4 regions of the Mammaliicoccus lentus genome follow, and region 4 is predicted to be linked to each of the others. Evidence: riboswitches for the same ligand, from Rfam matches in the RefSeq annotation. Region 4 holds a riboswitch; each other region holds the start of a gene.
What was found. Region 4 has a riboswitch for S-adenosylmethionine ahead of ACNMOQ_RS10625 (methionine ABC transporter ATP-binding protein). Riboswitches for the same ligand answer to the same signal wherever they lie in the genome.
Positions count from the first base shown of each region.

Region 1: it holds a riboswitch for S-adenosylmethionine, as region 4 does, so the genes downstream of both, metK (methionine adenosyltransferase) here and ACNMOQ_RS10625 (methionine ABC transporter ATP-binding protein) in region 4, are expected to answer to the same signal.
Region 2: it holds a riboswitch for S-adenosylmethionine, as region 4 does, so the genes downstream of both, ACNMOQ_RS03785 (M20 family metallopeptidase) here and ACNMOQ_RS10625 (methionine ABC transporter ATP-binding protein) in region 4, are expected to answer to the same signal.
Region 3: it holds a riboswitch for S-adenosylmethionine, as region 4 does, so the genes downstream of both, ACNMOQ_RS11765 (hypothetical protein) here and ACNMOQ_RS10625 (methionine ABC transporter ATP-binding protein) in region 4, are expected to answer to the same signal.

Region 1 is NZ_OX344834.1:1,065,523-1,072,951, forward strand. Features, by position in the region: gene ACNMOQ_RS05340 (DUF6612 family protein) at 1-200, opposite strand, end outside; gene ytkD (RNA deprotection pyrophosphohydrolase) at 267-731, shown strand; gene ACNMOQ_RS05350 (alpha/beta hydrolase family protein) at 715-1,485, shown strand; gene pckA (phosphoenolpyruvate carboxykinase (ATP)) at 1,525-3,126, opposite strand; SAM riboswitch class I at 3,309-3,421, shown strand; gene metK (methionine adenosyltransferase) at 3,527-4,723, shown strand; gene ACNMOQ_RS05365 (nuclease-related domain-containing protein) at 4,989-5,900, shown strand; gene ACNMOQ_RS05370 (NAD-dependent succinate-semialdehyde dehydrogenase) at 5,969-7,351, shown strand; gene ACNMOQ_RS05375 (aldo/keto reductase) at 7,375-7,429, shown strand, end outside.
Region 2 is NZ_OX344834.1:787,172-794,600, reverse strand. Features, by position in the region: gene ACNMOQ_RS03795 (DUF2750 domain-containing protein) at 127-789, opposite strand; gene ldmS (L-aspartate--L-methionine ligase LdmS) at 895-2,082, opposite strand; gene ACNMOQ_RS03785 (M20 family metallopeptidase) at 2,079-3,266, opposite strand; SAM riboswitch class I at 3,328-3,427, opposite strand; gene ACNMOQ_RS03780 (GrpB family protein) at 3,469-4,011, opposite strand; gene ACNMOQ_RS03775 (S-ribosylhomocysteine lyase) at 4,150-4,617, shown strand; gene ACNMOQ_RS03770 (DoxX family protein) at 4,705-5,055, opposite strand; gene deoB (phosphopentomutase) at 5,055-6,239, opposite strand; gene ACNMOQ_RS03760 (pyrimidine-nucleoside phosphorylase) at 6,251-7,429, opposite strand, start outside.
Region 3 is NZ_OX344834.1:2,361,911-2,369,339, reverse strand. Features, by position in the region: gene ACNMOQ_RS11780 (ABC transporter substrate-binding protein) at 1-863, opposite strand, end outside; gene ACNMOQ_RS11775 (RrF2 family transcriptional regulator) at 1,103-1,483, shown strand; gene ACNMOQ_RS11770 (NAD(P)/FAD-dependent oxidoreductase) at 1,556-2,467, shown strand; gene ACNMOQ_RS11765 (hypothetical protein) at 2,563-2,772, opposite strand; SAM riboswitch class I at 2,847-2,947, opposite strand; gene ACNMOQ_RS11760 (PepSY domain-containing protein) at 3,078-3,722, shown strand; gene efeO (iron uptake system protein EfeO) at 3,906-4,757, shown strand; gene efeB (iron uptake transporter deferrochelatase/peroxidase subunit) at 4,764-6,002, shown strand; gene ACNMOQ_RS11745 (FTR1 family iron permease) at 5,977-7,429, shown strand, end outside.
Region 4 is NZ_OX344834.1:2,146,252-2,153,680, reverse strand. Features, by position in the region: gene ACNMOQ_RS10650 (thioredoxin family protein) at 223-543, opposite strand; gene ACNMOQ_RS10645 (arsenate reductase family protein) at 686-1,039, shown strand; gene gcvH (glycine cleavage system protein GcvH) at 1,106-1,486, shown strand; gene ACNMOQ_RS10635 (toprim domain-containing protein) at 1,590-1,994, shown strand; gene ACNMOQ_RS10630 (thioredoxin family protein) at 1,951-2,274, shown strand; SAM riboswitch class I at 2,304-2,410, shown strand; gene ACNMOQ_RS10625 (methionine ABC transporter ATP-binding protein) at 2,486-3,511, shown strand; gene ACNMOQ_RS10620 (methionine ABC transporter permease) at 3,504-4,199, shown strand; gene ACNMOQ_RS10615 (MetQ/NlpA family ABC transporter substrate-binding protein) at 4,214-5,032, shown strand; gene ACNMOQ_RS10610 (short chain dehydrogenase) at 5,193-5,798, shown strand; gene ACNMOQ_RS10605 (hypothetical protein) at 5,871-6,104, opposite strand; gene sufC (Fe-S cluster assembly ATPase SufC) at 6,444-7,223, shown strand; gene sufD (Fe-S cluster assembly protein SufD) at 7,259-7,429, shown strand, end outside.

The sequences.
Region 1 (7,429 bases), 1.1 Mb from region 4:
AATTTTATCTTTTTATCTTGATAATCAACCGTCGTTACATTTTTAGAATGAATTGAATGAGTATCAATTTTCTTAATGTTTTTCTGGAAAGATTCAATAGCATCTGAGCTATCTTTATAATTATTTTGACCTTGTTGACTACAACTTGCTAGAATAAGAGTAATTGTCATAACAAGGGTTGTAAAAATTAACTTTTTCAATAGTTTCTACCTTTCTAATAAAATATATATACAGTTTATCATAATCAATGAAAGAGGTCGTGTATCATGCGTTATAAAGATCCAAATGGATTGTTTGTTGATCTACAATTTAAAGAACAAATAGAAGCCCAACATGCAAAGCATGTATTAGCGATACCTATATATAACAATCAAATTGTTCTAACACACCATAAAATAAGAGGTATAGAGTTACCTGGTGGAAAAGTTGAAAAAAATGAAACGAATAAAGAAGCAGTTATTCGAGAATTATACGAAGAAACGGGCGCTAAAGCTAAGTGTGCCATGTTTATTGCCTCATATATCGTCCATGATAAAATTCCATTTGATAAAGATGTATATATTGTTAATGTTGAAGAAATATTCGAAAAAAATGATTATTTAGAGACGTATGGTCCTATAATTGTAGATAATATAAATGAAGTCAACGAAGAAGATAAAAGTTTTTTACTTAAAGGTAAAGCAATATTAACATGTTTAGAAAGGGTGTATGAACTTGGATTTCTTAAATAGAAAAAGAATGCCTATATTTTTTAACAATCATTACACTGAAGAAGTTACTTATTCAGTAGATGACTTAAAAGTGAGAGGCTTGCTCATGACTCCCCATGCCAAAGTGAAACGCATTGTTGTTTATTTAAGAGGTGGTAAGGGTCAAGTAGGTAGAGTTCGACCAGGTAGAATGGCTCAATTTAAAAATCCAAATACACTTGTTTTTGCACCATATTATCGAGGAAGTAACGGTAGCGAAGGAAGAGATGAGTTTTGTGGTGATGATTTAAATGATGTTATTACCGGCATTAATATTTTAAAATCAAAATATCCAGAAGCACCTATTCATATGATAGGTTTTTCAAGAGGTGGAATACAAGGTCTGCTTACGTATCAAAAAGTAAAAGCATCTAGTTATATTATATGGGGCGGGGTAACAGATATGCTTATGATGTATAAAGAACGTGTTGATTTGAGAGGAATGCTGCGTCGTATGGTAGGTCACCCTAAGAAGCAACCGGGAGCTTATGAAAGGCGTGATGCGCTTAAAATGATTCGTGAAGACAGCCCTCCTATATTAATTATTCATGGAGATGAGGATGCTCAAGTAGGAATAGAAATGGCTTACCACTTAGAACAACATTTAATAAAAGAAACCGTCTTTCACAAAACGATTTATAAACAAGGGGAAGGTCACGTTTTTAGACCTCAAACAGAAAAAGAAACTTTAATCGAACTACAAAATTGGATGAATTTATGTGAACAAAAAAACTGAGCCATAAATAAATGAACTCAGTTTTTCTCTAATATAAGATTAAATTCGATTATAACTAAATCCGCCTTCTTCTTGAATATGTTCAGAAGCTTCACCGAATTTAGAGAAATTCTCTTTAAAGTCCTTTGCAAGTTGTTTAGCTTTTTCATCATACGCTTCTTGAGATACCCAAGTATTACGAGGATATAAAATTTCTGAAGGTACGCCAGCTACATGTTTAGGAATATTCAAACCGAATATTTCATCTTGAATAAATTCGGAGTTTTTAATTTCTCCGCTTATTGCACGTCTTATCATAGAACGAGTATATTTTAATTCCATTCTAGAACCAACACCATATTCTCCGCCAGTCCATCCTGTATTTACTAAGTAAACGTCTACGCCATGTTCATCAATTAATTTACCGAGTAACTCAGCATATTCTGTTGCATGTAATGGTAAGAACGGTGAACCGAAGCATGTTGAGAACACTGGTTGAGGGCTCGTTACGCCTCTTTCTGTACCAGCTAATTTAGAAGTGAAACCACTTAAGAAATGATACATAGCTTGAGATTTATCAAGTTTTGAAATAGGTGGTAACACACCAAATGCGTCAGCTGTTAAGAAAATAATAGTATTTGGATGACCTGCAATTGACGGTTGTACGATATTATCAATGAAGTCAATTGGATATGCAGCTCGTGTGTTTTCAGTTAATGTTGTGTCGTCATAATCAACTGTACCATCTTTTTGCACACCAACATTCTCTAAGACTGTACCGTAACGAATAGCATCATATATTTGAGGTTCTTTTTCTTGGCTTAAACTTACAGTTTTAGCATAACAGCCACCTTCAATATTAAATACGCCATTTTCGTTCCAACCATGTTCATCATCACCAATTAATTTTCTGTTTGGATCAGCTGATAAAGTTGTTTTTCCTGTTCCAGATAGACCAAAGAATAAAGCAACGTCATTATTGTATCCAACATTTGCAGAACAGTGCATGCTCATGATACCTTTTTTAGGAAGAAGGTAATTCATAACTGAAAAAATACCTTTTTTCATTTCTCCAGCATATTCTGTTCCGCCAATTAAAATTACACGATGTTTAAAAGAAGTAATAATAAATGTTTCAGAGTTTGTTCCATCTTTTTCAGGGTCTGCTTTGAAACCAGGGGCACTTATTATTGTGAAATTAGGATTGATATTTAAAGCCTCTTCTTTTGTTTCAGGGCGGATAAACATATTTTGTGCAAATAAATTATGCCAAGGTAGTTCGTTTATAACACGTAAATCTAAACGAGTAGATTCATCGGCACCCGCATATCCGTTGAAGACATAAAGTTGTGATTTTTGGTTTAAATAGTCAATAACTTGATCATATAAATTTAAAAAACTGTGTTCAGAAATAGGCTGGTTTATAGAACCCCAATCTATATCTTGTTCCGTGTCTTCTTCTTTAACAATAAATTTGTCTTTAGGTGAGCGACCTGTGTATTTACCAGTTTCCATTCTAATAGCTCCGGATTCAGTTAACACACCTTCACCTGATTCTAAAATGTGTTTGTACAACTCAGATCTAGAAAGTTGTTTTAAAGTTGTTTCTTTGCTAAGAAGATTAGTTAATTCGATTGATTCTGTAATTGACTGTATTGCCATAAATGACGACCCCCATGTCTAAAAATTATTTTGTAAGCATTTTCATGGAATTAGTATAACACATTGAGATAAATAGTCTATACTAATAAACGAATTTATTGTTAAAAGTTTATGACAAAATATTTATTTCGTGTTTCATTGACATAATTCTAAAACTTTAGTATTATCATTTCTGACGGATTCTCTTATCCTGAGTGGTGGAGGGACATGGACCCAATGAAACCCAGCAACCTCTTTCTAAATGAAAGGAAGGTGCCAAACCGTTTGCAGACCAATATTGTCTGAACGATAAGAGCGAATGGACACGAGTGTGCCTTCTCTCTATTGTTTTATAGAGAGAAGGCACTTTTTATTTGCACTGAGGAAGAGACCGTACAACATAATCTAAAGGAGATTTTTTATGTCAAAAAACAGAAGACTCTTCACATCCGAATCAGTAACAGAAGGACATCCTGATAAAATTGCCGACCAAATATCTGATGCAATTTTAGATGAATTACTAAAAGGTGATCCAAAAGCGAGAGTCGCTTGTGAAACAACTGTAACTACAGGTATGGCTTTAATTTCAGGAGAAATATCAACTTCAACATACGTAGATATTCCGAAAGTAGTAAGAGAGACTGTAAAAGATATAGGGTATACTAGAGCGAAGTATGGTTATGATTTCCAAACAATGGCAATACTAACAGCTATCGATGAACAATCACCTGATATTGCTCAAGGTGTTGATTGTGCTTTAGAAGATAGAGACGATTTAACAGATAGTGAAATTGAGTCTATCGGTGCTGGAGACCAAGGCTTAATGTTTGGTTATGCTACAAATGAAACTGAAACATATATGCCGTTACCAGTATATCTAGCTCATCAATTGTCAAAAAGATTAACTGATGTACGTAAAGATGGCACTTTAGAATATTTACGTCCAGATGGAAAGACACAAGTAACAATAGAATACGACGAAAATGATAAACCTTTAAGAGTAGATACTATTGTTGTTTCTTCACAACATCATGAAAAAATAGAATTAGAAAAAATTCAACAAGATATTAAAGATCATGTTATATATCCAATCGTTCCTAAGGAATTATTAGATGATCAAACAAAATTCTTTATTAATCCTACTGGAAGATTTGTTATTGGTGGGCCACAAGGAGACGCAGGTTTAACAGGTAGAAAAATCATCGTTGATACATATGGTGGTTATGCTAGACACGGTGGAGGTTGCTTCAGTGGTAAAGACCCAACTAAAGTTGATAGATCTGGTGCTTATGCGGCTCGTTATGTAGCTAAAAATATCGTAGCTAGCGGCCTAGCTGATAAATGTGAAGTTCAACTTGCATACGCAATTGGAGTAGCACAACCTGTTTCAATTGCTGTTGACACTGCTGGTACTGGTAAAGTTGAAGAAAATGTACTAGTAGAAAAAATAAGAGAATTATTTGATTTAAGACCAGCAGGTATTATTCAAATGCTAAACTTAAGACAACCAATATATAAAAAGACTGCAGCATACGGTCATTTTGGTAGAACTGATGTAGAATTACCATGGGAACAATTAGATAAAGTAGAATTATTAAAAGATTTAGTAAATAAATAAACCTAAAAGTAAAATCAGTATTAAAAAAGAGTCTCATCATTAGTTATATGATCTAGTGGTGAGATTCTTTTTATATATATTCTTAGATATCTGAGAATTTTAATTTACTAATAAAGTGTGTATTAACTATAGAAATGTACGAAGTATTTAAAAAATCAAAAAATAATGCTTAAATTAGAGAAGAATATTGAAGATATATACTGAATTTATTTATAATATTTACTATAATAGATGTAATACATAAGAAAGGGAGCGATCAGCAAATATGAGTCAATTAGAACCGATTCATTATGGATTAATCGCAGCTGTCGTTATTGCGATAATATTTATCATATTATTCTTTGTTTCATTAAAACAAAGAAAGAATTCTTTGGCGAAAGTTCAGGAACAACATAAGAAGCAAAATGAGTCACTTAAATCTGAACACAAAGAAAAATTGGACCATGAACGAGTAGAAAACAAAAAGGTTCTATCTAAACAAAAAGAAGAGCATCAAGTTGAAATTTCTCAAAAAGAAAGAGAAATTGACTCATTAAAAATATTTTCGAAAAATGAAGGAGAATATATAACTGATAGACATTTATTAGATCTCCGTGATCAACTTGTTAATGAACGAAGAATAAGACCTGAAGATATGCATATAATGGCAAATATCTTTTTACCTAAAGATCCTTTAGGTAAGGTACATCAAATCGATCATATTGTTTTAACGAGAACTGGTATTTATGTTATTGACTCTAATTTGGTAAACGGCCATATATATCATGGTATAACTGAACAGCAATTTAGTGAGTTCCCTGTACTTGGGCAAGTGTTTGAAACATTGGATTTAAATCCTAAAAAAGAACAAACTTTACTCCTTGAAAAACAAGCTAGTAAAAAATCAGCTGCATTTCATGATTATACTGATAAAGTTAAAGAAGTGGACGAAACATCTGAAGAATTACAAAGACAACTCGAACTTAAATATACGCCAACACCAATCATCTATTTCCATCCTGATGAAGTGGATGAAGCCACAATTAGTAATTACTCACAAGATCCAAATATTAAAGTGCTTGTTGGTGAACAACAATTACAACATTTCTTCAATAAATTTGTATTCCATGGAAGATTCCAATACAGTGTTGAAGATCTAGAAAGAATAATGGACGAGTTAGAAAAGTTTAATCCTTAAGCAGAAAACGCTACAATAATAGTAGCGTTTTCTTTTTTTATAAATAATATGAAAAGGTGGTTGTGAAAATGAGTGAGAAACAATTTGATGTTAGAAATCCTGCTACGGAAGAAATTATTGAAACTTTGAACAATAATAGTGAAGAAGAGATTAACGAAATGATTGAAAATGCTCATCATGCTTTTCAAAAATTTAAAAAAACAACAGCTCACGAAAGAAGTGCACTTCTATATAAATGGCGTGAGCTCATTTTAGAACAAGAAGAAGAAATTGCGTTAATTATGACTAAAGAAAGTGGTAAACCATTAAAAGAATCAAAAGGTGAAGTAAAGTATGCTACAGATTACATTTTATGGTTTGCTGAAGAAGCTAAAAGAACTTATGGCAGAGCAATACCAGAGCATGTAGATAATAAAAGATTAATCGTTACTAGAGCACCGGTGGGTGTTGTCGCAAGTATTACACCATGGAATTTCCCAGCAGCAATGATGACAAGAAAAGCAGCGCCAGCTCTAGCAGCAGGATGTACATTTATTTGTAAACCTGCACAAGATACACCATTAACAACAATGAAATTTGTAGATTTAGCTCATGAAGCTGGTTTTGATAAAGATGTTATACAATACGTTAATGGTTCAGGTAAAGACGTTGGTAAAATCTTTACAAGCCATGAATTAATTTCTAAAATCACTTACACTGGTTCTACACCAGTAGGTAAACAATTAATGGAGCAATCTAGTTCAACTCTTAAAAAAGTTACGTTAGAATTAGGAGGGCACGCACCTTTAATTGTTCATGAAGATGCTGATATAGAAAAAGCCGTACAAGGTACAATAGCATCTAAGTTTAGAAATGCTGGTCAAACTTGCGTATGTGCTAATAGAATATATGTACATGAATCTATTAAAGATAAATTTGAATCTTCATTAAAATCTGAAGTGAACAAATTGAAAGTAGGTAACGGGCAAAATGAATCTACTGACATTGGTCCTGTAATCAATAGTGATGGATTTGAGAAAATAAAATCACATATTGATGATGCAACTAGTAAAGGTGCCCGTGTAGTAACTGGAGGAGATAGTTATAAAGATGGTGGTTATTTTGTAGAGCCAACTATTCTATCTGAAGTTACTGATGATATGAAAATTATGTTTGAAGAAACATTTGGACCAGTTATACCAATTCAAACATATAACTCATTAGAAGAAGTAATCAAGAAGGCGAATGATACACCATTTGGTTTAGCAGCATATTTCTTTACAGAAAATTATGCAACTGGCATAGAATTATATGAAAACTTAAATTATGGTGTGATTGGTTGGAATGATGGAGGTCCAAGTGCTGCACATATCCCGTTCGGTGGTATGAAAGAAAGTGGTTTTGGCCGAGAAGGCGGTTCAGAAGGTATTGAGCCATATCTAGAAACAAAAGTAGCTTCAATACTATTATAAAGATAAAACCAGGAGGAAATAACATGACACAGAAACAAGTAGAATTTTACAATGGTAATACAATACCAGCACTAGGAT
Region 2 (7,429 bases), 1.4 Mb from region 4:
TAATCTAATTAAAGCTCTTTTACAACAATGCTTTAATTTATTTAATTTAATTATTACCAACTTATTCAAGGCATAAAAAAAAACTTTTGCTATTTAGCAAAAGTCTAAAATTAATATTTTATTCCCTTAACAAGGCATCGCGTTTAATACTACTTTAGGATCTGTAACTGTACCAATCATTCCCGGTTTTAAGTTCACACCTAATGCAATATTATCTTGTTTTAAATCTTCTAGCCATTCTTCAAATACTTCAGTTTCTACTTCGATGATGTCATATTCCTCAAAGTCATTGTGATGTACTTTTTCTACAAGTTTTCTTGTACTCCATACTGTCATCATATTTGGTAAGCTGCTGTCTTCTTCTGAAACGATAATAAATTGCTTTTGCCCTTTTACTGTTAACCCGTATACATAGTCTTCATTACAAATATCTTCAGCAAATTCTTCAATACGAATATCATCTAACTCACTCATGATTTGTTCGATAAATCTTATCGCTTCGACTTCTGTACCTGAAAATTCTTCATAACGGTCTACTATGAATCGGTCACCTTCGTCTAATATATCGTCCATTTCATAAGTTACAAAGCGGTCTAGATCTAATTCCATCACTTTTTCGTATGTTGTAATGTTAGTTTCTTTTAAATACTTTTCTGCGTATTCTTGTTTTGACCAAATTAAACGAGTATTTGTATCTGCATCTCTTAAAATTCTTTTATCTGTTAGAACAACGTAAAATTTTTCTTTCGTTAATATTTGTTTGAACATAGACATATCCTGGATAGCCATTGTTATACCACCCTCTTCTTTATATTTAATACCAATAAAATATAGTATATTTAAAAGCTATAAGTCAATGAAAATTTGCTTTAATTTCCATAATTATTTTAAATGCTATTCATCGTAGAGTTCAGAAAGGAATTTTTGTTCTAATTGAAGTGCTTTAGATTCTGTTTCAGCATGCCATATGCCAGCAAATCTTGCATTTACTTTATTCTTTCCAAACCAATCCCCATCGAAGAATGAGAGTGGATAAAGATGGCCATCTTCAACATATTTTTCAATCACTTTATAAAAGTGTTCGTTATCTCCTTTTGCATGGTAACTTAAAAATTTATGAAAACCATCTTTTAATCTATTTTTAAGTAAAAGCATACTCGTTGAACCATTTTGTCTAAAGTTTAAATCTATGGCATATATTTTTCCTTCTTTATCTATCAGTAAATCAAAGCCTGAAACACCTTTATAACCATATTCAACACCATTTTGCATAATTTCATATCCTGCATCTATAACGCTTTGTGGTACTTCGTCTGAATTAACATTACCATTATAAAATCCGTAGTCATCTGTTAATTGTTTAACTGCCCCTATATATTGGATACCAGTATCTTCACTATATACATATTGCACACAATAATTGTCTACCTCTTCGATAAATTGTTCTATAATAATATGTTCTGTTTCAGTAGCTTCTTTAATTCTTTGATTTGCTTTCTTTAGATCATCTTCAGTATAACATATCATAACCCCATACCCACCTGCTGTCGGTAATTCATCTCCCGGCTTTAATACAAGAGGTAGTTCCCAATTTTTAATTTCTTCTTCATATTCTTTAACACTAACACATTCACGTCTAGGTAAATACTTTCCTTTAGTCCACTGTGATAATTTCGATTTATTGTTTAAGTCTATAAACTTTGGTTTATATATAGCATAATCGTCCTTATCACATAAATGTTCTCCATGAATATATTGAAAGAATATTTTATTACGCTTATTTGTTAATTGTTGTATCAATTGTTCGTAACTTTCTTTATCTTTAAAACGATGTATATTGTCTGGCACTTTTTCTCCAACTAGATTTAACAAATCTTCTATCCTTTTTGTTAAACATGCTTCATGAATAATCATTGGCATTTTACTAATAACCAATTCTCTAGCTGTTAAAAAATTAGATTGATCTTCTTCGGCTTTTAACCAAGGATTATCTTCATAGGATGGCCTCGAATTATAGATAATATTATCTTCATATAAATCTTTAAGTGTTAATAATAAAGGTTTATGATAGGCTTTTGTCATAATAAGTTCTCCCTTAATGTTTGATGATGCTCGATAATCTCATTTCTAAGGGGTACGTTCTCTATTAATTCTAATCCCATCGATGCTAATATTTTAGCACCGCTTATCAATGCTTTATCTCCCATTGTACTTGCTGCAGCTTGGCAAAATTCTTTCGTATGACCAACTAAATTAGATGGTCCGATTTTAATATGTGGATGTATAGTAGGTATGATATGACTTACATTCCCCGTATCTGTTGATCCAAAACCAAAATCATCTTCTATAACATCTTCTCCTAAAGATTCTGCATGTTTTCTAAACAATTCATCTAAAGGTTTATTAATAACAAATTCATTTACACCGTTTTGTATTGGTCTTACTTCTGACTTACAACCAGTTTGCAATGCAGCTCCTTCAGCGATTTTTCGAACTCTATCAGTCAGTTCATCTAAATGTTTACGTGAGGTTGCTCTAGTATAAAATCTTGCATGTGTAAAATCAGGAATAATATTTGCCGCTTCACCTCCATTTAATATTACACCGTGCACTTTATCTGTTTTCTTAATTTGTTGTCTCAACATACTTACACCGTTAAAGAAGGACAACATAGCGTCTAAAGCATTAATCGCTTCAAAAGCATTCTCAGACGCGTGAGCACTCCTTCCATAAAACTTTACATCGAATACATCTACTGCTAATGATGGCACTGTGACATACGTCTCATGGCCAGGGTGTACCATAAGTGCAATGTCTAAATCGTCTATAATACCCGCTTTAACATAACTAGCTTTAGCGCTACCATTAACCCCGCCTTCTTCTGCTGGACAACCAAGCACGACTATTTTACCGCCCACTTGGTCAATAACTTTTGATAAACTAATACCTGCTAAAACGCTCGAAGTACCGATTATATTGTGTCCACATGCATGCCCTAAGCCTGGCAATGCATCATATTCCGCTAAAAAACATATCGTTGGACCTTCTATTTTCGTGTCATATGTAGCTATAAATCCAGTCGGATGCTTTGCTATATTTTTCTCTATCTTAAAATGATGATTTTTCAGTTGATCACTTAACAATCTTGAAGCAAAAACTTCTTCATTACCTAGTTCTGGACGTTCGTGTATTTGATGGCTCATAGACAAATATAAGTGTTTATTTTGTTCAATATAATTTAAAATATTTTGCGATAAATTGCTCATTCACTATACAACCTTTCCAATATAAAAGCGCACTCCTTAGTTAGGAAATGCGCCAATCGAAATTTTATCTCTCAGTTGAACACTGCAGGATTTGGCACCTTTCCATGTAGGGAGGTTGCTGGACGTCAAAGGGCCTTTCCCTCAGTCACTCTTGATAATACGTATGAAATTGTTTTAATTCTAACTTTAACACTCGGATATGTCAATGTTTTGCGAGCGCATCATTTGAGTTTAAGTACCATTTTTCAGCCTTTTTCTCAAATTCTTTAATCATACTATCTTTACCTTGATAATACTCTACACTATCCGCTGGAAAATCTATAGATAAGTCATGTTTAAGGCGACTATATCGTTCTCTCTCGCCGTTAAATGTTCTCAAATAATCTCTAAAAGAAATAAGTCTCAATATGTGTGGGCTGTCTTCATCATAGATATGTAAATGATGAGAGACATCACCGTTATGATTATATTTTTTAAAATAACGATTTCCAATAACGCCTCGTTCTCCTTTAGACTCGTAACCTAGTGCAGATAATTCCTTTGTATAATCATCTATCGTTTCACTATCTTTTACCACCATTAAAATATCAATGATAGGTTTAGCTGATAACCCTGGGATAGCTGTAGATCCAATGTGTTCTATATTTATGCTATGTTCTTTTAATAACGATTGTAAATATTTCTTTTCTTCTAAAAAAAGATGTTGCCATATACTATCGTATGGGACGACTCTTAATCTCTCCATACACATCACTCCATTTTCAGAATAATTTATTTTATTATCTTATAAAGTAACACATAAAGAAAGTAATTGAAATCTGAATTTATTGTTTTTTCAAAATTTACTTGATATAATGATGCCGAAATCAAAGGAGGAATCTTCATGACAAAGATGAATGTAGAAAGTTTTAATTTAGATCACACTAAAGTAGATGCACCATTTGTAAGACTTGCGGGAATTAAAGAAGGTTTAAATGGAGATGTTATTCACAAATATGATATTCGTTTTAAACAACCAAATAAAGAACATATGGAAATGCCCGCTTTACACTCTTTAGAACATTTAATGGCTGAAAACATTAGAAACCATACTGATAATGTTGTAGATGTAAGCCCAATGGGTTGTCAAACAGGCTTTTACGCTTCATTTATAAATCATGACGATTATGATGATGTCTTAAATATTATAGAAAAAACGTTAAAAGATGTTGAGCAAGCTACAGAAGTTCCAGCATGTAATGAAGTACAATGTGGTTGGGCAGCAAGCCACTCATTAGAAGGTGCCCAACGACTTGCAACTGAATTCTTATCGAAAAAAGATGGATGGAATGTAATATTTAAAGAAGATTAATAAAATACACTATTATGTTTAAAATAGAAAAAAGGAGTGAAACGGAGATTTAATTTTTCAAAAAATCTCTGTTTCACTCCTTTTTAATTACATTTTTCTAACGATTTTAATAAGTACATATTGTAATGGTAATCTACCCCATAAAGCCCATGTAGGTAATTGTTTCCCATTTAACGGTATATTTTTTTGTGCCATATATACGTTTGCTGGAAATACAGCAACTAAGAACCATTCAATTAATTTCTTAGTCATACTACTTGGTTTTCTAACGAGTAATAAAATACCGAAAATAATTTCCATCACGCCTGAAATCCATACAATTCCTTTTTTAAAGGGTAAGAAATTAGGTACGATAGCTTCAAAACCTTCTGATCTCATAAAATGCATAAGGCCTGCAAAACTAAATGCAAGACCAAAAATACGTCTTACTGCGTTCATTATTTAATCCCCATTTCACTTAAATAGCTCTTACCGAACTGCGGTAATTCTACATTAAAGTTATCTGCAATTGTTGCACCAATTGAACTAAACGTTGTATCCCCTGAAAGTTCGTGGTATTCCGTAATGCTTGGACTAAACATTAATAATGGAACATATTCACGAGTATGGTCAGTACCATCAGCTGTTGGATCATTACCGTGATCTGCTGTAATAATAACTAAATCATCTTCGCGAACATTTTCTAACAATTCACCTAAACGATTATCGAAATCTTTAATTGCTTGAGCGTAACCTTCTTTATCTCTTCTATGGCCATATAACGCATCAAAATCAACTAAATTTAAGAAACTAATTCCTGTAAAGTCTGTATCTACAACTTTAAGAAGTTGGTCCATGCCGTCCATATTATCTTTCGTACGTATTGCTTTTGTTACACCTTCTCCGTCATAAATATCATTAATTTTACCAATTGCAATTACATCGTAATCTGCATCTTTTAGCGTGTTCATGACAGTTTTACCAAATGGTTTCAATGCATAATCGTGTCTATTAGATGTTCTTGTGAAATTACCTGGTTCTCCTAAATATGGTCGTGCAATAATACGCCCGATTAAATATTTAGGGTCTTTAGTTAGTTCTCTAACTTTTTCACAAATATCATATAATTCCTCTAATGGAATGATATCTTCGTGTGCAGCAATCTGTAATACTGGGTCTGCTGACGTATAAACGATTAAATCGCCTGTTTCCATTTGATGTTTACCGTATTCTTCTATAATTTCAGTACCTGATGCTGGTTTATTTGCCACAACTTTTCTACCTGTTAAATCTTCTATTTCTTTAACAAGTTCTTCAGGGAAACCTTCAGGATATACTTTGAATGGTTTATCAATATTTAATCCCATGATTTCCCAATGTCCTGTCATTGTATCTTTTCCTACAGACGCTTCACTTAATTTTGTATAAAATGCTTTAGGTTTTTCTACATTATTGATAACTGGTAAAGATTCTATATTTCCAAGTCCTAATTTTTCTAGGTTTGGTAAGGATTCTTTGAAACCTTCTAGCGTATGCTTTAATGTATGTGAACCTTCGTCACCAAAATCTTTAGCGTCTGGTGCTTCGCCTATTCCTACTGAATCCATTACAATTAAATGAATACGTTTAAATCGGTTTGTCATTTGACACACTCCTAATCTGTAATCACTTTATGGATTAAAGTCGGCTTCACTTGTTCATCAGAAATATCAATGTTATTTAAAATTTTCTCTTCAACATCTTTAATATCTTCTTGATTTGCATAGATTGTTACAAGTGATTCTCCTTCTTCAACTTTATCTCCAACTTTTTTATTTAATACTAAACCAACGGCTAAGTCAATTATATCATCTTTTGTAGCTCTTCCTGCCCCTAAAAGCATTGAAGCAACACCAATCTCATCAGCTACAATGTTAGATACATATCCAGATTTTTTCGCCTTTACTTCAAACGTATGTTGAGCTTGAGGTAATTTAGAAACATCATCAACTACCGAACCATCTCCGCCTTGGTTTTCAAGGAATACTTTAAACTTCTCAAGTGCTTTACCGTTTTGGATAACTTCTTGTAATTTTTCTCGTGCCTCATCTAAATTCTCAGCTTTTTTAGCTAATACAACCATTTGAGATCCTAAAGTTAATACAAGTTCTGTTAAATCTTCAGGTCCTTCACCTCTTAACGTTTCTATTGCTTCTTTCACTTCAAGTCCATTGCCAATTGCTCTTCCTAATGGTTGACTCATATCAGAAATAATAGCCATAGTATTTCGCCCTACATTATTCCCTATTTTCACCATTGCATGCGCTAATAATTCTGAGTCTTCTAGCGTTTTCATAAACGCACCAGCACCCGTCTTCACATCTAAAACAATCGCATCTGCTCCAGCTGCAATTTTCTTACTCATTATAGATGACGCAATAAGTGGGATAGAGTTAACTGTTCCAGTAACATCACGTAGACCATAAAGCTTTTTATCTGCTGGTGTTAAGTTTCCAGTTTGACCAATAACAGCTACTTTATCTCTATTTACTAAATCAATAAATTCTTGTTCTGATATTTCTACATGGAAACCTTCAACCGCTTCTAATTTATCTATTGTACCGCCAGTGTGACCTAATCCTCGGCCACTCATTTTTGCTACAGGTATATCTAATGCGGCTACTAAAGGAGCCAATACTAAAGTAGTTGTATCTCCCACTCCACCTGTTGAATGTTTATCCACTTTAATACCTTCAATTTCAGATAAATCAATTTGATCGCCTGATTCAACCATTGCCATCGTTAAATATGCACGTTCGTTATCAGTCATGTCTTGGAAATATGTCGCCATTGC
Region 3 (7,429 bases), 220 kb from region 4:
TTTAAATTCTGCCACTGATTACTAGAAGTCCATTCTTCCTTTGTTTTTTCAGCCAACTTCGCATCCTTAGCAGATGTGTCGCTTTTAAATATGAAGATATGATCTGCATCCATTAGGGGAATACTTTCTTTAGTCGTTAACTGAATAATATCTTTTCCTTTACTAACTTGTTTTTCTTGTTCTTCGGGACGTTTAAAACCTAAATCATGTAAAATATCGCCAGCATAACCACTTGCGTAAATACGAGCATGATCTGCTCTGAAGTTAATAACGGAAGCTGAAACAGGCCATTTATCTCCGAATGTTCCTTTCGCATCTTTTTTGAATTGTGTAACTTTCTCATTATAATTTTTTAATAATTCATCTGTTTTTTTCTCTTCACCTAGAGCTTTACCCATCATTTCAAGAGTATCTTTGAACTTATATACGGTATTATGAGTTATAGTCGGTGCAATCTTAGAAAGTTGTTCATATTGCTTTTCGTTTCTTACTTTAGAAGCTACTATTAAATCAGGTTTTAATTTAGCAATTTCTTCTAAGTTAGGTGATGGCTCTTGACCAACAATTTTAGTGTCTTTTAAGTCTTCTTTTATGTAATCGTATTTTGGTTTTTGAGTCCAAGACTCAACAGCGCCCACTGGCTTAACATCTAAAGCAACGGCGACATCTGTTGCACCTTGATATAACGTAACAACACGTTTTGGTTTTCCTTTAATCTCCGTTGTTCCCATAGCGTGTTCGATTTTTACTGTCTCATTATCTTTTTTAGCTTCAGAAGATTTTTCTGAGTTGTTACTTCCACAAGCTGCCATCAATATGATGGATGCTAGTGTAACTATAAATAATTTAGTTAGGTTTTTCATATTATATAATATCCTCCTTTGTTAATGATAATCATTATCATTACTATATATAAATATGTAACAGCTTTACTCGTATGTCAATAAAATTTTTTTGCTATATTACGCTAAAAATTGGTTTTTATTAGAGGATTCATATAGTTAGAATAAAATATAAATTTTAAATCCTTAAGCTTATCTATAGACAATAATAATATATATGATATTATAGACACACAATATCTATAATACAGAGGTGTAACATGAAGATATCTAAAGGTACAGATTATGCTTTACATTCATTACTATATTTAATAAGCAATGGTGATAATCAGCCTGTAACTGTAAAGAGGTTATCTGACGTGCTAAATGTTTCTGTTACGTATTTATCTAAAATTTTAACTCAACTTGTCAAAGCTGGTGTGATTAAATCAGCTTCTGGTGCTAAGGGTGGTTATTATTTAGTGAATAATTGGGAAACCATTAGAATATATGACATCATTACTGCAATCGATGGTCATAGAAGCATGATAGAAGATAGTTTTAATCATGGTCCGGAATGTAAAGTTCAATCTATTTTAAACTCTGCGGAGGATGAAATGACGAAATCTTTAAAATCGAAGACGTTAAAAGATTTAATGTAAATTAAATCTTTTTTTAACAGCTAACTATAGATATTAAGACTCTTTAATATATGTGAAAAAGGTGGTATAAATATGTTTGATTGTATAGTAGTAGGTGGAGGTCCAGCTGGATTAGCGAGTGCTTTAACTTTAGGAAGAGCTTTAAAAACAACATTGGTAATAGATAATGATAATGCGAGAAATAAAGTGACACAGACTTCACATGCGTTTTTAACACAAGATGGTGTAACACCAGAAGAATTAAGGGAAAAAGCACAATCGGATGTTGATAAATATGAAGATGTAACGCGCGTGCAAGATACAGTTGAAAAGATTGCTAAAGAAGACAATACTTTCATAGTGAAAACGAAAAATGAAACGTACAAAGCTAAGAAAGTTATGTTATGTACTGGATTAAGAGAGACATTACCTAATATAAAAGGTGTGAAAGAAATTTACGGAAAATCTGCATTTTACTGTCCTTGGTGTGACGGTTATGAATTAAGAAATAAATCATTACTCGTAGATGTATCTCCAGAACTAGTGATGCATATGGCTAAATTAGTTAGCAATTGGACTAATGATTTAGTTATAAGTTCACAAGACTTTTCAGAATTAACCGAAGATGATAAATCATTTTTAAAAAAGAAAAATATAAAGCTTGTTCAAGGTAAAGTATCGGAATTTAAACATGAAGATGGAATGATAAATGAAGTGATATATGAAGATGGTACTAGAATTTCTAGGAATGGTGCGATTATATCAGTTGAATGGGATACAAAATTTTCATTTTTAGAAGAACTTCAAATTGAAAGAGATGAAAATGGAGGTATTAAAAAAGATGATTTTGGAGAAACTTCTATTCCAGGGTTATTTGTAGCTGGTGAAACAAATGGTGCAATGCCTTCACAACTTATCGATTCTGCTGCAAGTGGTAATCATATTGCTAAATTAGTAGCAATGCAAATTATATTAGAAGCAGAAGGTGAAACATTAAAAGGTTAGCCTGAGTATCTTCAAATATTTATTTAATCCTTTGTAAATAAAAAATCCTCGCTAACGTATAAAGATTTCTGCTTATACGCTAGCGGGGTTTTTAATTATTTTTTAGTAATCGTAATATGAATATCGAACTCATTGAATTGTGATTTATGCTTATAGCGTTCAGGATTTTGTTCATTCTCTAAATCCACCAGTTCACCAATCAAAGCATTTTTTTTATTTGTTTTATACATAGATCCTGAAAAACTTTGTGGTGGGTTTTGTTTTAACTCCACTAATTCTGATAAAATGTCGTCTCTTGTTCTCATAATATTGCCTCCTAAATGTTTTAGTAACAATAAAACAGCTCATCTTAAGATTAAGAAGAGCTGTTTAGAGAATCTTCTTATCTTTCAAGTTGATACTTGTTGGATTTAGCACAGTACTTACGCCTGTTGCTGAGGTTTCATCGGGCCAATTCCCTCCGCCTACTCTTAATAAGACTTACGAGCTATTTTATTGTTTCTATTAATATAACTGATAATTCAATAATTGTCTAATAAAATAAATAAATGTTTAAAATATTAAGAAACTGTGAATATATAAATAGTAATCAACTTGAGGAGGTATAATTATGAAATTTAAATGGATGTCATTACTTTTAGCTTCAGGTCTAGTATTATCTGCTTGCGGAAATGATAATGATGACGACGATATGAAAGACGATCAAAAAGATCAAAAATCAGAACAAACTGAAAAAGAAAATGACAGTCAAGATAATGACAATAAAGATGATTCTACAATGTCAGATAATAAATCTGATAATAAAGCAACTGAAAAAACTGTAAAATGGAATGATGTGAAAGTATCACCTGAAGAAGCAGTTAAAACAGCTCAAAAAGAAGAAAAAGGTGGTTTGAAAGACATATCATTCGAAAAAGAAACTGGTGAGTGGAGTTATAAAGTTGAATTATTAGATGGACAAGATGAAAATAAAGTCTTGATTAATGCGGAAGATAATTCTGTTACTAACGTTGAAAACGAAAAAGAAGATGACGACGACAATGACAAAACATTTAAGTTATCTGATGCAGCTAAATTCGAAGATGCTTTAAAAGTAGCTCAAGATAAAGCATCAGGAGATTTAAAAGAATGGTCATTAAGTAGAGAAAACGGTAAACTTGTTTATTCTATTGACTTAAAAGAAGGAAATAAAGACACAACAGAATTTACGATTGATGCTAAAACGAAAGAAATATTAGAACAAGAACAAGACTAATATGAAATGTTTGGACAGGTTGGGACATAAATAAATGTCCCAGCCTATTTTTTTATGCTTTTTTACCTTGATTACCCTCAATTTAATTTACATTTTATTGAAATTTCTTATTGACTAATAGTAAAGATAGGAATAAATTAAAAGAGTGATAATGAATATCAATTAGGTGGGGAGAATCCAATCATGAAGAGAATAGCAACAACACTTTTAGCAAGTACTTTAATATTAACTGCTTGTGGTAATGATGATGAGAAAAAGGAAACTAATAGTGATAAAGAAACGAAAGAAACTACGAAAGTTGATTTTTCTAAAGAAACAAAAGCATATAAAGATTTCACAACGAAACAATTAGATACATTTTTAACTGAAACTGAAAAGTTTGTAGAGGCTGTTAAAGCTGACGATGTTGAAAAAGCTAAAGAGATTTATCCAAAAGCGCGTATGTATTATGAAAGATCAGAGCCAGTAGCGGAAAGTTTTGGCGAACTGGATCCTAAAATTGATGCGCGCTTAGCTGATATGAAGGAAGAGAAAAAGGAAAACGAATGGTCAGGTTATCATAAAATAGAAAAAACTTTATGGGAAGAAAACTCTACAAAAGATATGGGACCTGTTGCAGACCAATTACTTAAAGATGTAAAAGAGTTAAGAGCAAAAGTTGATACTGTAGACGTAACACCAAAATTAATGTTGCAAGGTTCTATCGATTTATTAAATGAAGTATCAAGTTCAAAAATAACTGGTGAAGAAGAAATTTATTCACATACAGATTTATATGACTTCAAAGCAAATATTGAAGGAGCAGAAAAAATCTTTGAAATCTTTAAAGATAAAGTAACTGAAAAAGATAAAAAAGTTGCTGAAACAACGCAAGAAAGATTTGATAACGTTAACAAATTATTAGCAAAATATGAAACGAAAGATGGCGGCTATGTCGACTATACTAAATTATCAAAAGAGGATACGAAAAAATTATCTGAAGCAGTTGATAAATTAGGTGAATCATTAAGTCAGATGGCAGTCATTACGGAGTGATAACTTATGACTAACAAGGACAACCATATAGCAAGAAGGGATTTTTTGAAACTTGCTGGCGTTGGGGGTGCTGGCCTCATTTTAGGTTCTACCGGTGTCGGTGGAACCTTGTTAGCTTCTCAATATTTTGCAAAAGATAAAACAGATGTAAAAAATAAAGTGAAATTTTATGGTAAGTACCAATCAGGTATTACAACTGATTTGCAGAAACATATTTATTTTGTAGTGTTAACGATTAATAAAATGTCTGTTTCTGATGTTAAAGAAATGTTTAAAACTTGGACGAATTATAGCGTTCATTTAATGAATGGGGAACCGGTAAAAGAGTTAGGCCAAAATAAAATGTTACCAAGTCCAGATACCGGTGAAACAATCGGTATAGATGCTAATCATTTATCATTAACTTTTGGTATAAGTCCATCATTTTTCGAAAAAGTTGGCCTTGAAAAGCATAAACCTGAATTGTTGAAAGACTTACCTCATTTTCCTAAAGACCAATTAGATAAACAATATACTGGCGGAGACATATGTATACAAGCTTGCTCTGATAATCCACAAGTGAATTTCCATGCTATTAGAAATTTGATAAGAGTAGCTAAAGGTGAAGTTTCTATGAAATGGAGTCAATCTGGATTTAATTCTATCAAAGTAAAAGATGGAAAAATGGAAACGCCCAGAAATTTATTTTCATTTAAAGATGGCACTGGAAACCCGTCTATACATAATCAAACTGAATTAGATAAGTATGTGTTTATTCAAGACGGGTGGGCGAAAAACGGTTCATATTTAGTTGTAAGAAGAATACAAATGTTGTTAGAAACATGGGATAGAACGGCACTTGGTGAACAGGAAGCTACATTTGGAAGGTATCGACATTCCGGAGCTCCATTAGGTAAAGAGAAAGAATTTGACGAGTTTGATAGAAATATAAAAGATAAAAATGGAGAGAAATTAATAGAGGATGAATCACATGTCAGTTTAGCAAAACAGGCGAAGTCTAATTTGCTTAGACGTTCTTATTCATACTCAGATGGTATTAATGAACAAACTGGCGCATTTGATGCAGGACTATTATTTTTATCATTCCAAAGAGCACCGGAACAATTCATTAAAATTCAAAGCAAAATGGGCGCTCAAGATAAATTGAATGAATATATCACACATAGAGGTTCAGGTATTTTTCTATGTTTACCTGGTGTTCAAGAAGGAGGATATTTAGGTGAAGCGTTATTTAATCGCATTTAGTATTACCATATTAATGTGCCTAGTTATCCCTATAACTGTTAAAGCGGAAATAAGTTTAAGTAATATTTATATTAGTGTGACAGATGCCAAAACAGCACTCCAAGACAAGGATACAAAAGCTTTTGAAGCACACTTTAAGGATATTAAAGAAAATTGGTCAAAAGTTAACAAAAAAGATCATAAATTAGTTAAAACAATTGATAATGATATAGAAAATATCGAAAAAAGTAACTCAAATGATGAAAAAATAAAATCGCTTAATACTTTAACAACAGATTTGATAGATTATGAAAAAGTATTAAATCCAGTAGACAAACAAGCAAAAAGAGATAAATTGCAAAATCAAATGCAACCGTTGATTAAAGAGATGGGTACAGCTATTTCTAACAAAGACTTTGACAAAGCGGTGGTAATTAATAATAAATTGAATTCAACTTGGACAAACAACGAAAAAATTGTGAGAGAAGAAGATATTGGGCGTTACGGTAAAATAGAAACAGCATTGATGTTTATTAGAATAGAACTTACAAAAGATAAAATCGAGCAAGGTAGTGCCCAAATGCAAGTAGACCAACTCAAAAAAGAACTTGATGACTATCATGCAGGTAAGCAGTCAGATGCAAAAACTAGCAACCAAGATGTAACGGTTTTAAATGAGTATCTAGATGAAGCAATCAGAAATATCAAAAATAATAAACTAAGTAAAACAAAACAAGATTTACAAAGCTTTATTGTTGCTTGGCCAAACGTGGAAAATGAAATTGGCACAAGAAATGGTGAACTGTACACAAAAATAGAACAGAAAATACCACAATATGTAGGGCAAATAAATGAAAGCAATAAAGATGATATACAAGCAGAACTTGAGACATTGGATCAAGAAATTAAATCAACTATTTCTAAAGCAGGATATACATTTTGGGACGCAGCTTTAATCCTTTTACGAGAAGGTGTAGAAGCATTGCTAATTATTATGGCTTTGTTAACAGTTACTCGTAAAGCAGAACAAACAAAAGCATCTAAATGGGTAATGAGTGGAAGCTTGCTAGGAATTATATTAAGTATAGCTTTAGCATTCATATTTAAGGCAATATTTGAAAATTTAGGATCTACACGTGAATTAACAGAAGGTATAGTGGGTATATGCTCGGTTATTTTGATGGTTATTGTAGGTGCTTGGTTACATTCAAAATCAAGTTTAGAATCATGGGAAAAATTTATTAATAAAAACATGGATAAAGCGATGTCTACAGGTAGTCTACTAACATTCGGTTTAGTAGCATTTTTATCAGTATTTAGAGAAGGTGCGGAAACTATTATTTTCTATTTAGGTATAGTAGGTAAGATTTCAACATGGTCTCTCATACTTGGAATATTAGTAGCAGTATTTATTTTAATTTTAATAGCCGTATTCTTTAATCAAAATA
Region 4 (7,429 bases):
TTTTATTCTGGCTCAAACCTAAAAACAAAGCACTTTCGTATATCTTCACAATGAAAATCTAAAGTAAAATATGATTTATGGGTTGCTATAATAACAATAAACATAAAAAATGGCAGATCTAAGAACTAGCAAAACAAGCATGAACTTTTTAAAATATCATATAAAAAATCTCCTCATCCGTAAATAACAAACCCATCGGATGAGGAGAAGCCTTAAATCATCTTATTTTAAATTTTCAGCTAAAAATGCTTTTACGTCTTCTGGTGTTTTAGCATTTGCTGAATGTAAGTGTGCTAGTTTTTCATTGTTTTTGAATATTAATAAACTTGGGATACCCATTACATCATTTTCAGTTGCTGCATCTGGGACATCGTCACGATTAATTTGATACCAATCGTAATTATTGTATTCTTGGACAATCGGATCTATCCATTGATCCATACGCGTACAATCTGGGCACCAGCCTGCAAAGAATTTAATGACTACTGGTTTATCGCTTTGTGTAACCTCTTTGAATTCATCATATTGGTTTATTGTTTTCATATATTTTCAAGCTCCTTAAGAATTAATATTATAAATGAATTATAGCTTATTTTTGTTTATTAAAAAAATATTTAACTCAAGACTATGTGTTCTTAATTAATATTGGTATAATGATGTTAAATACACATATGGAGGTATAGACATGATAAAATTTTATCAATATCCTAACTGTACAACATGTAAAAAAGCTGCAAAATTTTTAGAAACAAATGGTGCGAGTTTTGAACCAATAGATATTACTCAATTAACACCAACTGCTAACGAATTAAAAGATATGATTGATGGAACAGACGTTACTGTTAATCAATTATTTAACACGCGTGGTGCAAAATATCGTGAGTTAGGTCTTAAAGATAAAATTGATGATTTATCTGACGACGAAAAATTCGAATTATTAGCTTCAGATGGCATGTTAATTAAACGCCCATTAGCTGTATTAGGTAACAAAATCACTTTAGGTTTTAAAGAAGATGAATACCGCCAAACTTGGCTATAAAATAGTTGCTTGAATAAGGGCTTTATGTCATTATTATAATTGAATTACATATAGGAGGGGATTACTTTGGCAGTGCCTAGTGAGTTAAAATATTCAAAAGAACACGAGTGGGTAAAAGTTGATGGCGATGTAGTTACAATCGGTATTACTGATTTCGCTCAATCTGAATTAGGGGACATCGTATTTGTTGAGTTACCAGAAGAAGGTGACGAATTAACTAGTGGAGATTCATTCGGTAGTGTAGAATCTGTAAAAACAGTTTCTGAACTATATGCACCTCTTTCTGGTAAAGTTGTAGAAGTAAATGATGAATTAGAAGATAGTCCTGAATACGTTAATGAATCTTCTTATGACAAAGCTTGGATGGTCAAAGTAGAATTAACTGATAAATCACAATTAGATGATTTATTAGATGCTGATGCGTATAGTGAAATGATAGGTGAATAGCAATACAACAAACTCCACGGTACAGTAGTATCATGGAGTTTTTTAGCATAATCTCATTGAGAAGTAAAAATATAATATTATTCATTTGTAGAAGGTGAAGGCCATGGCGATGATTAAAAAAGTAATAATCGTAGAAGGTATTTCAGATAAGAAGCGAGTGAAAGAAGTATTAAATGAACCCGTTCACGTAATTTGCACACACGGTACAATGGGTGTCGAAAAAATGGACGAACTTTTAGATGAAATTTATGGTAAACAAGTGTATATATTAGTCGATCAAGATAAAGAAGGTAAACGCATAAGAAAATGGTTCAAAAAATATGTGAGTGAAAGTCATCATATTTATATAGATTCAACTTTTACTGAGGTAGCACGTTGCCCAAGACAATATTTAGCGAATGTGTTAAACTATCATGGATTTGAAGTTAATCACGACTTTGTATTGAAAGGGAAGTATCGTTATCATGAAACGCACAGAAATATCGAACGATGTATACAAGCTTTTTAATGAAGATATACATTTGTTATTCGGTTATACACCAACATGTGGAACGTGTAAAATCTCAGAACGCATGCTAGATATTGCCAACGAAATGACAAAACTACCTATAAACAAATGTGACTTAAACTTTTATCCGGAATTTTGTGAAGAATATGAAATACAATCCGTACCAGTTCTATTTATAATGAAACAAGAAAAAGTTATAAAAAGAATTTATGCATTTCAGTCAGTTCCGTATATAGTTGAGAATATTCAAAAAGTTATTGACGATAAAAACTTATCGTGATAGTATGAATTTAATTAAATACGTAATAGCTCTTATCAAGAGTGGTGGAGGGATGTGCCCTTAGAAGCCCGGCAACCGTCATATAAATATGAAATGGTGCCAATTCACAGAAAGTGTAAACTTTTGGAGATGAGAGAAAGACAATTAATAACGCCTTTCTCTAATCATTAGAGTGAGGCGTTTTTAATTTAAGGATTAGGAGGCAACAGATTTGATCGAGTTAAATAAGGTCGTAAAGACTTTCAAGACAAAAAAAGGTGACATAAAAGCTGTTGACCATGTTGACTTAAATATAGAAAAAGGAAGTATATATGGCGTAATCGGTTTTTCAGGAGCTGGAAAGAGTACCTTGATTCGAATGTTTAACGGGTTAGAAACCCCTACTGAAGGTGAAGTTATAGTAGATGGTGCGAATATAGGTAAATTGTCAAAACAAGAACTTCGAAAAAAACGACAAAAAGTAAGTATGATATTCCAGCATTTTAACTTACTTTGGTCTAGAACAGTTAAAGACAACATTGCTTTTCCGTTAGAGATCGCAGGTGTCTCTAAAAGCGAGATTAATAAAAAGACAGAAGCGTTAATCAAAAGAGTAGGATTAGAAGGTCGTGAAAATGCTTATCCATCTCAATTATCTGGTGGGCAAAAGCAAAGAGTAGGAATCGCGAGAGCTTTAGCAAATGATCCACACGTATTATTATGTGATGAAGCTACGAGTGCCCTTGACCCTCAAACAACAGATGAAATACTAGATTTATTGATAGACATCAATAAAGAGCTGGATTTAACAATTATACTTATCACACATGAAATGCACGTTATAAGAAAGATTTGTGATCATGTTGCAGTAATGGAAAATGGTAAGTTTGTCGAAGAAGGAGAAGTCATCAATGTATTCAATAATCCTCAAACACATGTAACGCAAAGATTTGTTAAGGATGATTTGAAAGCAGACGATTTAGAAAGAACGTTGCAAGACTTCAAGAAAGAACAGCCTGAAGGTGAAATATGGAAGCTGAACTTTGTAGGTGGAACTAGTTCAGAACCTGTGTTAGCCAAAGTGATTAAAGAATATAACGTAAATATTAATGTCATTGAAGGCGACGTTAAACTCACTCAAAACGGTACTTTTGGGCATATGATTGTACATCTGCCTGATGGAAACTATTCTAAAGACCAGATTAAACAAGAATTAAATAATCTTGGTGTGAAAGTTGAGGTGGGTATTAATGAATAAGTCATTTGGTGAAATAATCACTGAAATGGTAACAATGCCTAACGTGAGATGGGACGCTGTATGGGAAGCGTTATACGAGACCTTATACATGACCGTCATTTCAACAGTTTTTACACTAGTGTTTGGCTTAATACTAGGAACGTTATTGTTCTTAACATCTAAAGGAACATCTAAAAGTTCTCGTGTATTTTATTCAATTGTTTCATTTATAGTGAATTTATTTAGAGCAATACCATTTATCATACTTATACTATTGTTGCTACCATTTACTGATATTTTACTTGGTACAATAAGTGGTCCGAAAGGTGCTCTACCAGCCTTAATCATTGGAGCTGCGCCATTCTACGCAAGATTAGTAGAGATTGGCATGAAAGAAATAGATAAAGGTGTAATAGAAGCGGCTGTATCTATGGGTGCAAACACATGGACAGTTGTGAGAAAAGTATTACTTAAAGAATCATTACCTGCACTTGTATCAGGTCTAACTGTAACTGCAATTGCATTAGTAGGATCTACAGCAATCGCTGGTGTTATCGGTGCAGGAGGATTAGGTAACTTAGCATATCTAACTGGTTTCACACGAAATCAAAATGATGTAATCCTAGTTTCTACTATATTAATACTAGTTATTGTATTTGTTATCCAATTTATTGGAGATTTAATTGTTAAGAAAATTGATAAACGTTAAAGGAGTGCCTTAAAATGAAAAAAGTTCTAGGACTATTGTTTGTTTCAATATTGACAGTTGTATTGGCCGCTTGTGGCGGAGGAGACGGAGATAAAGATAAAAAAGAAACGATTAAAGTCGGTGCATCTCCAGCACCACATGCAGAAATATTAGAAGAAGCTAAACCAATTCTTGAAAAAGAAGGCTACAAGTTAGAAATTAAAACGATTAATGACTACACAACACCAAATAAATTATTAGATAAAGGTGAATTAGACGCAAACTTCTTCCAACATACACCATACTTAGAAACTGAATCTAAAGATAAAGGTTACAAAATAGAATCTGCAGGTAACGTACATATCGAACCAATGGCAGTATATTCAAAGAAGTATAAAAAATTAACTGACTTACCAAAAGGTACAACAGTATATGTATCTAATAACCCAGCTGAAGAAGGACGTTTCTTATCATTCTTTGAAAAAGAAGGATTAATTAAACTTAAAGATGGCGTTGATCCAGTAGATGCTACATTCGATGATATCGCTGAAAATAAAAAAGATATAAAATTCAATAACAAACAAGCAGCTGAATTTTTACCAAAATCTTATCAAGCAGATGAAGGTGACGCAACAATTATCAACTCTAACTATGCAATTGAACAAGGGTTAAATCCATTAAAAGATTCAATCGCAGTTGAAGGTAAAGATTCACCATATGCTAACTTAATCGCAGTACAAAAAGGTCATAAAGACGATGAAAAAATTAAAGCATTAATGAAAGTTTTACAATCAAAAGAAATTAAAGACTTCATCAAAGAAAAATACGATGGTGCCGTAATAGAAGCAAAATAATGATATAAGAATTAGCCCGGGACATTTATATATGTCTCGGGCTTTTTTTATTCTAAATAGTTTGGTTAAACGTCTCATGATTTACGCTATGCATCTTTCTTGTTTTTACTTTGTTGGTTTAATAAACTACATTTAAGACTTAAAACAAAGGTGGATAAACATGAAAATAATACTAGTTGGAGCACATGGCACGATAGGTTCAGCCGTTGTAACTGAATTAGAAGAAAATGGTCATGAAGTCATAAAAGTTGGACGTAATTCAGGTGATTACCAAATGGATATGACAAACATAGAGGATATCAAACTCATGTTTCAACAAATCGAAAATATAGATGCTGTAGTCTCTACTGCAGGAGCAGCGAATTTTGATGATTTAAGTGAGTTAACACCAGAATCAAATGAGGTAGCTATAACAAGTAAGCTATTGGGACAAATCAATTTAGTACTTATAGGCCAACATTATATAAATGATGGAGGAAGCTTTACTTTGACTACGGGCGTTATCATGGATGATCCAATAAAAGGGGGCGTTTCTTCAGCGATGGCCGGCGGTGGTATAGAAGCATTTGTTAAATCTGCTGCCTTTGAATTAAAACGGAATTTAAGAATTAATAACGTCAGTCCTAATGTAATCGAAGAAGCGCTTGAAGATTATGGTGATTTCTTTAAAGGTTTTAACGCAGTACCAGCAAGTAAAGCAGCAAAGGCATATTTGAAAAGTATAGAAGGAATACAATCAGGACAAACTTTTCGTATATATGAATAAAATATAATTGAAGACAAAAATCAGGAAAAATTCTTTTTTCAGTAGAATTTTTCCTGATTTTTTAAAATTATTCTAAAATAATTCGTTTGCAAGGTACAATACAAGCATTAAAGCGGCAATAGCATATAAAATCAAGCCGATAAATTTAGAATTTCTAATATTAAATGTGGCTATCGTAACTATCGTTAAAATAGTAAGTAAAGTATTTATTAAACTGCTCAAATTAATAACATTGACTAGATTGAGTAATAGTATAAAAGCGCATATCGCACTAATTACAAATGAAAATTGTTCATATCGTTTCATATTTAAAATCCTTCCTAAATTTATATCTCTAATTATTATAATTATATTATAAAAAAATAAAAAATGCTTACTGAGGCCTTTCAAATAGAATATTTATAAATTGAGAATGAAATCATTTTATTATCATTTAAAAAATATTTCACTTAAACCCTTGTAATAATAGGGTTTTATAATAAAAAGTGAGCGTAAGTGTTTGATTGCCTATATAACTACGTTATAATAATAAGAGTAAAGAAACATAACAAACTTTGACGTTACATTAAAATTATTATAAACTAGAAAAGATAATGTAGGGTTATCTTTTTAAAATGTGAATAAATTCTCTGGAGGGAAATAAACATGGCATCAAAATTAGAAATCAAAGATTTACACGTAGAAATAGAAGGCAAGGAAATTCTTAAAGGAGTAAACTTAACAATACAACAAGGTGAAATCCATGCAATCATGGGACCTAACGGTACTGGTAAGTCAACTTTATCATCAGCTATTATGGGTCACCCTAAATATGAAGTAACTAAAGGTGAAATCCTTTTAGATGGTGAAGATGTATTAGAAATGGAAGTTGATGAGCGTGCTCAAGCAGGTTTATTCTTAGCAATGCAATATCCATCAGAAATTTCTGGTGTTACAAACGCTGACTTCTTACGTTCTGCAATCAATGCTAAACGTGAAGAAGGCGATGAAATCAACTTAATGCAATTCATCAAGAAATTAGACAAACAAATGGATTTATTAGATATGGATCAAGACATGGCTCAAAGATACCTAAATGAAGGTTTCTCTGGCGGTGAGAAGAAACGTAATGAAATTCTTCAATTAATGATGTTAGAACCTAAATTCGGTATTTTAGACGAAGTTGACTCAGGTCTAGATATCGACGCATTAAAAGTAGTATCTAAAGGTATTAACAATATGCGTGGTGACAACTTTGGTTGCTTAATCATCACTCACTATCAAAGACTATTAAATTATATTTCACCAGATTTCGTACACGTAATGATGCAAGGTCGCGTGGTTAAATCAGGTGGCGAAGAATTAGCGAGACGTCTTGAAGCTGAAGGTTATGAATGGATTAAAGAAGAGCTTGATATTGAAGACGAAACAATTAACGCTGAATAATATATAAGAATTATAGTCAAGTAGGAGGAGTATAAATGGCAACTGAAACAAAGTTAAACATTAGCGTTGAAGATTTAGTAAATTATTCAGCATCTCAAAATGAACCACAATGGATGACTGATTTACGTAAAGACAGTTTTCAAAAGTTAGAACAATTAGAAATGCCTAAACCAGATAAAACAAAAATAAACAGATGGGATTTTGAT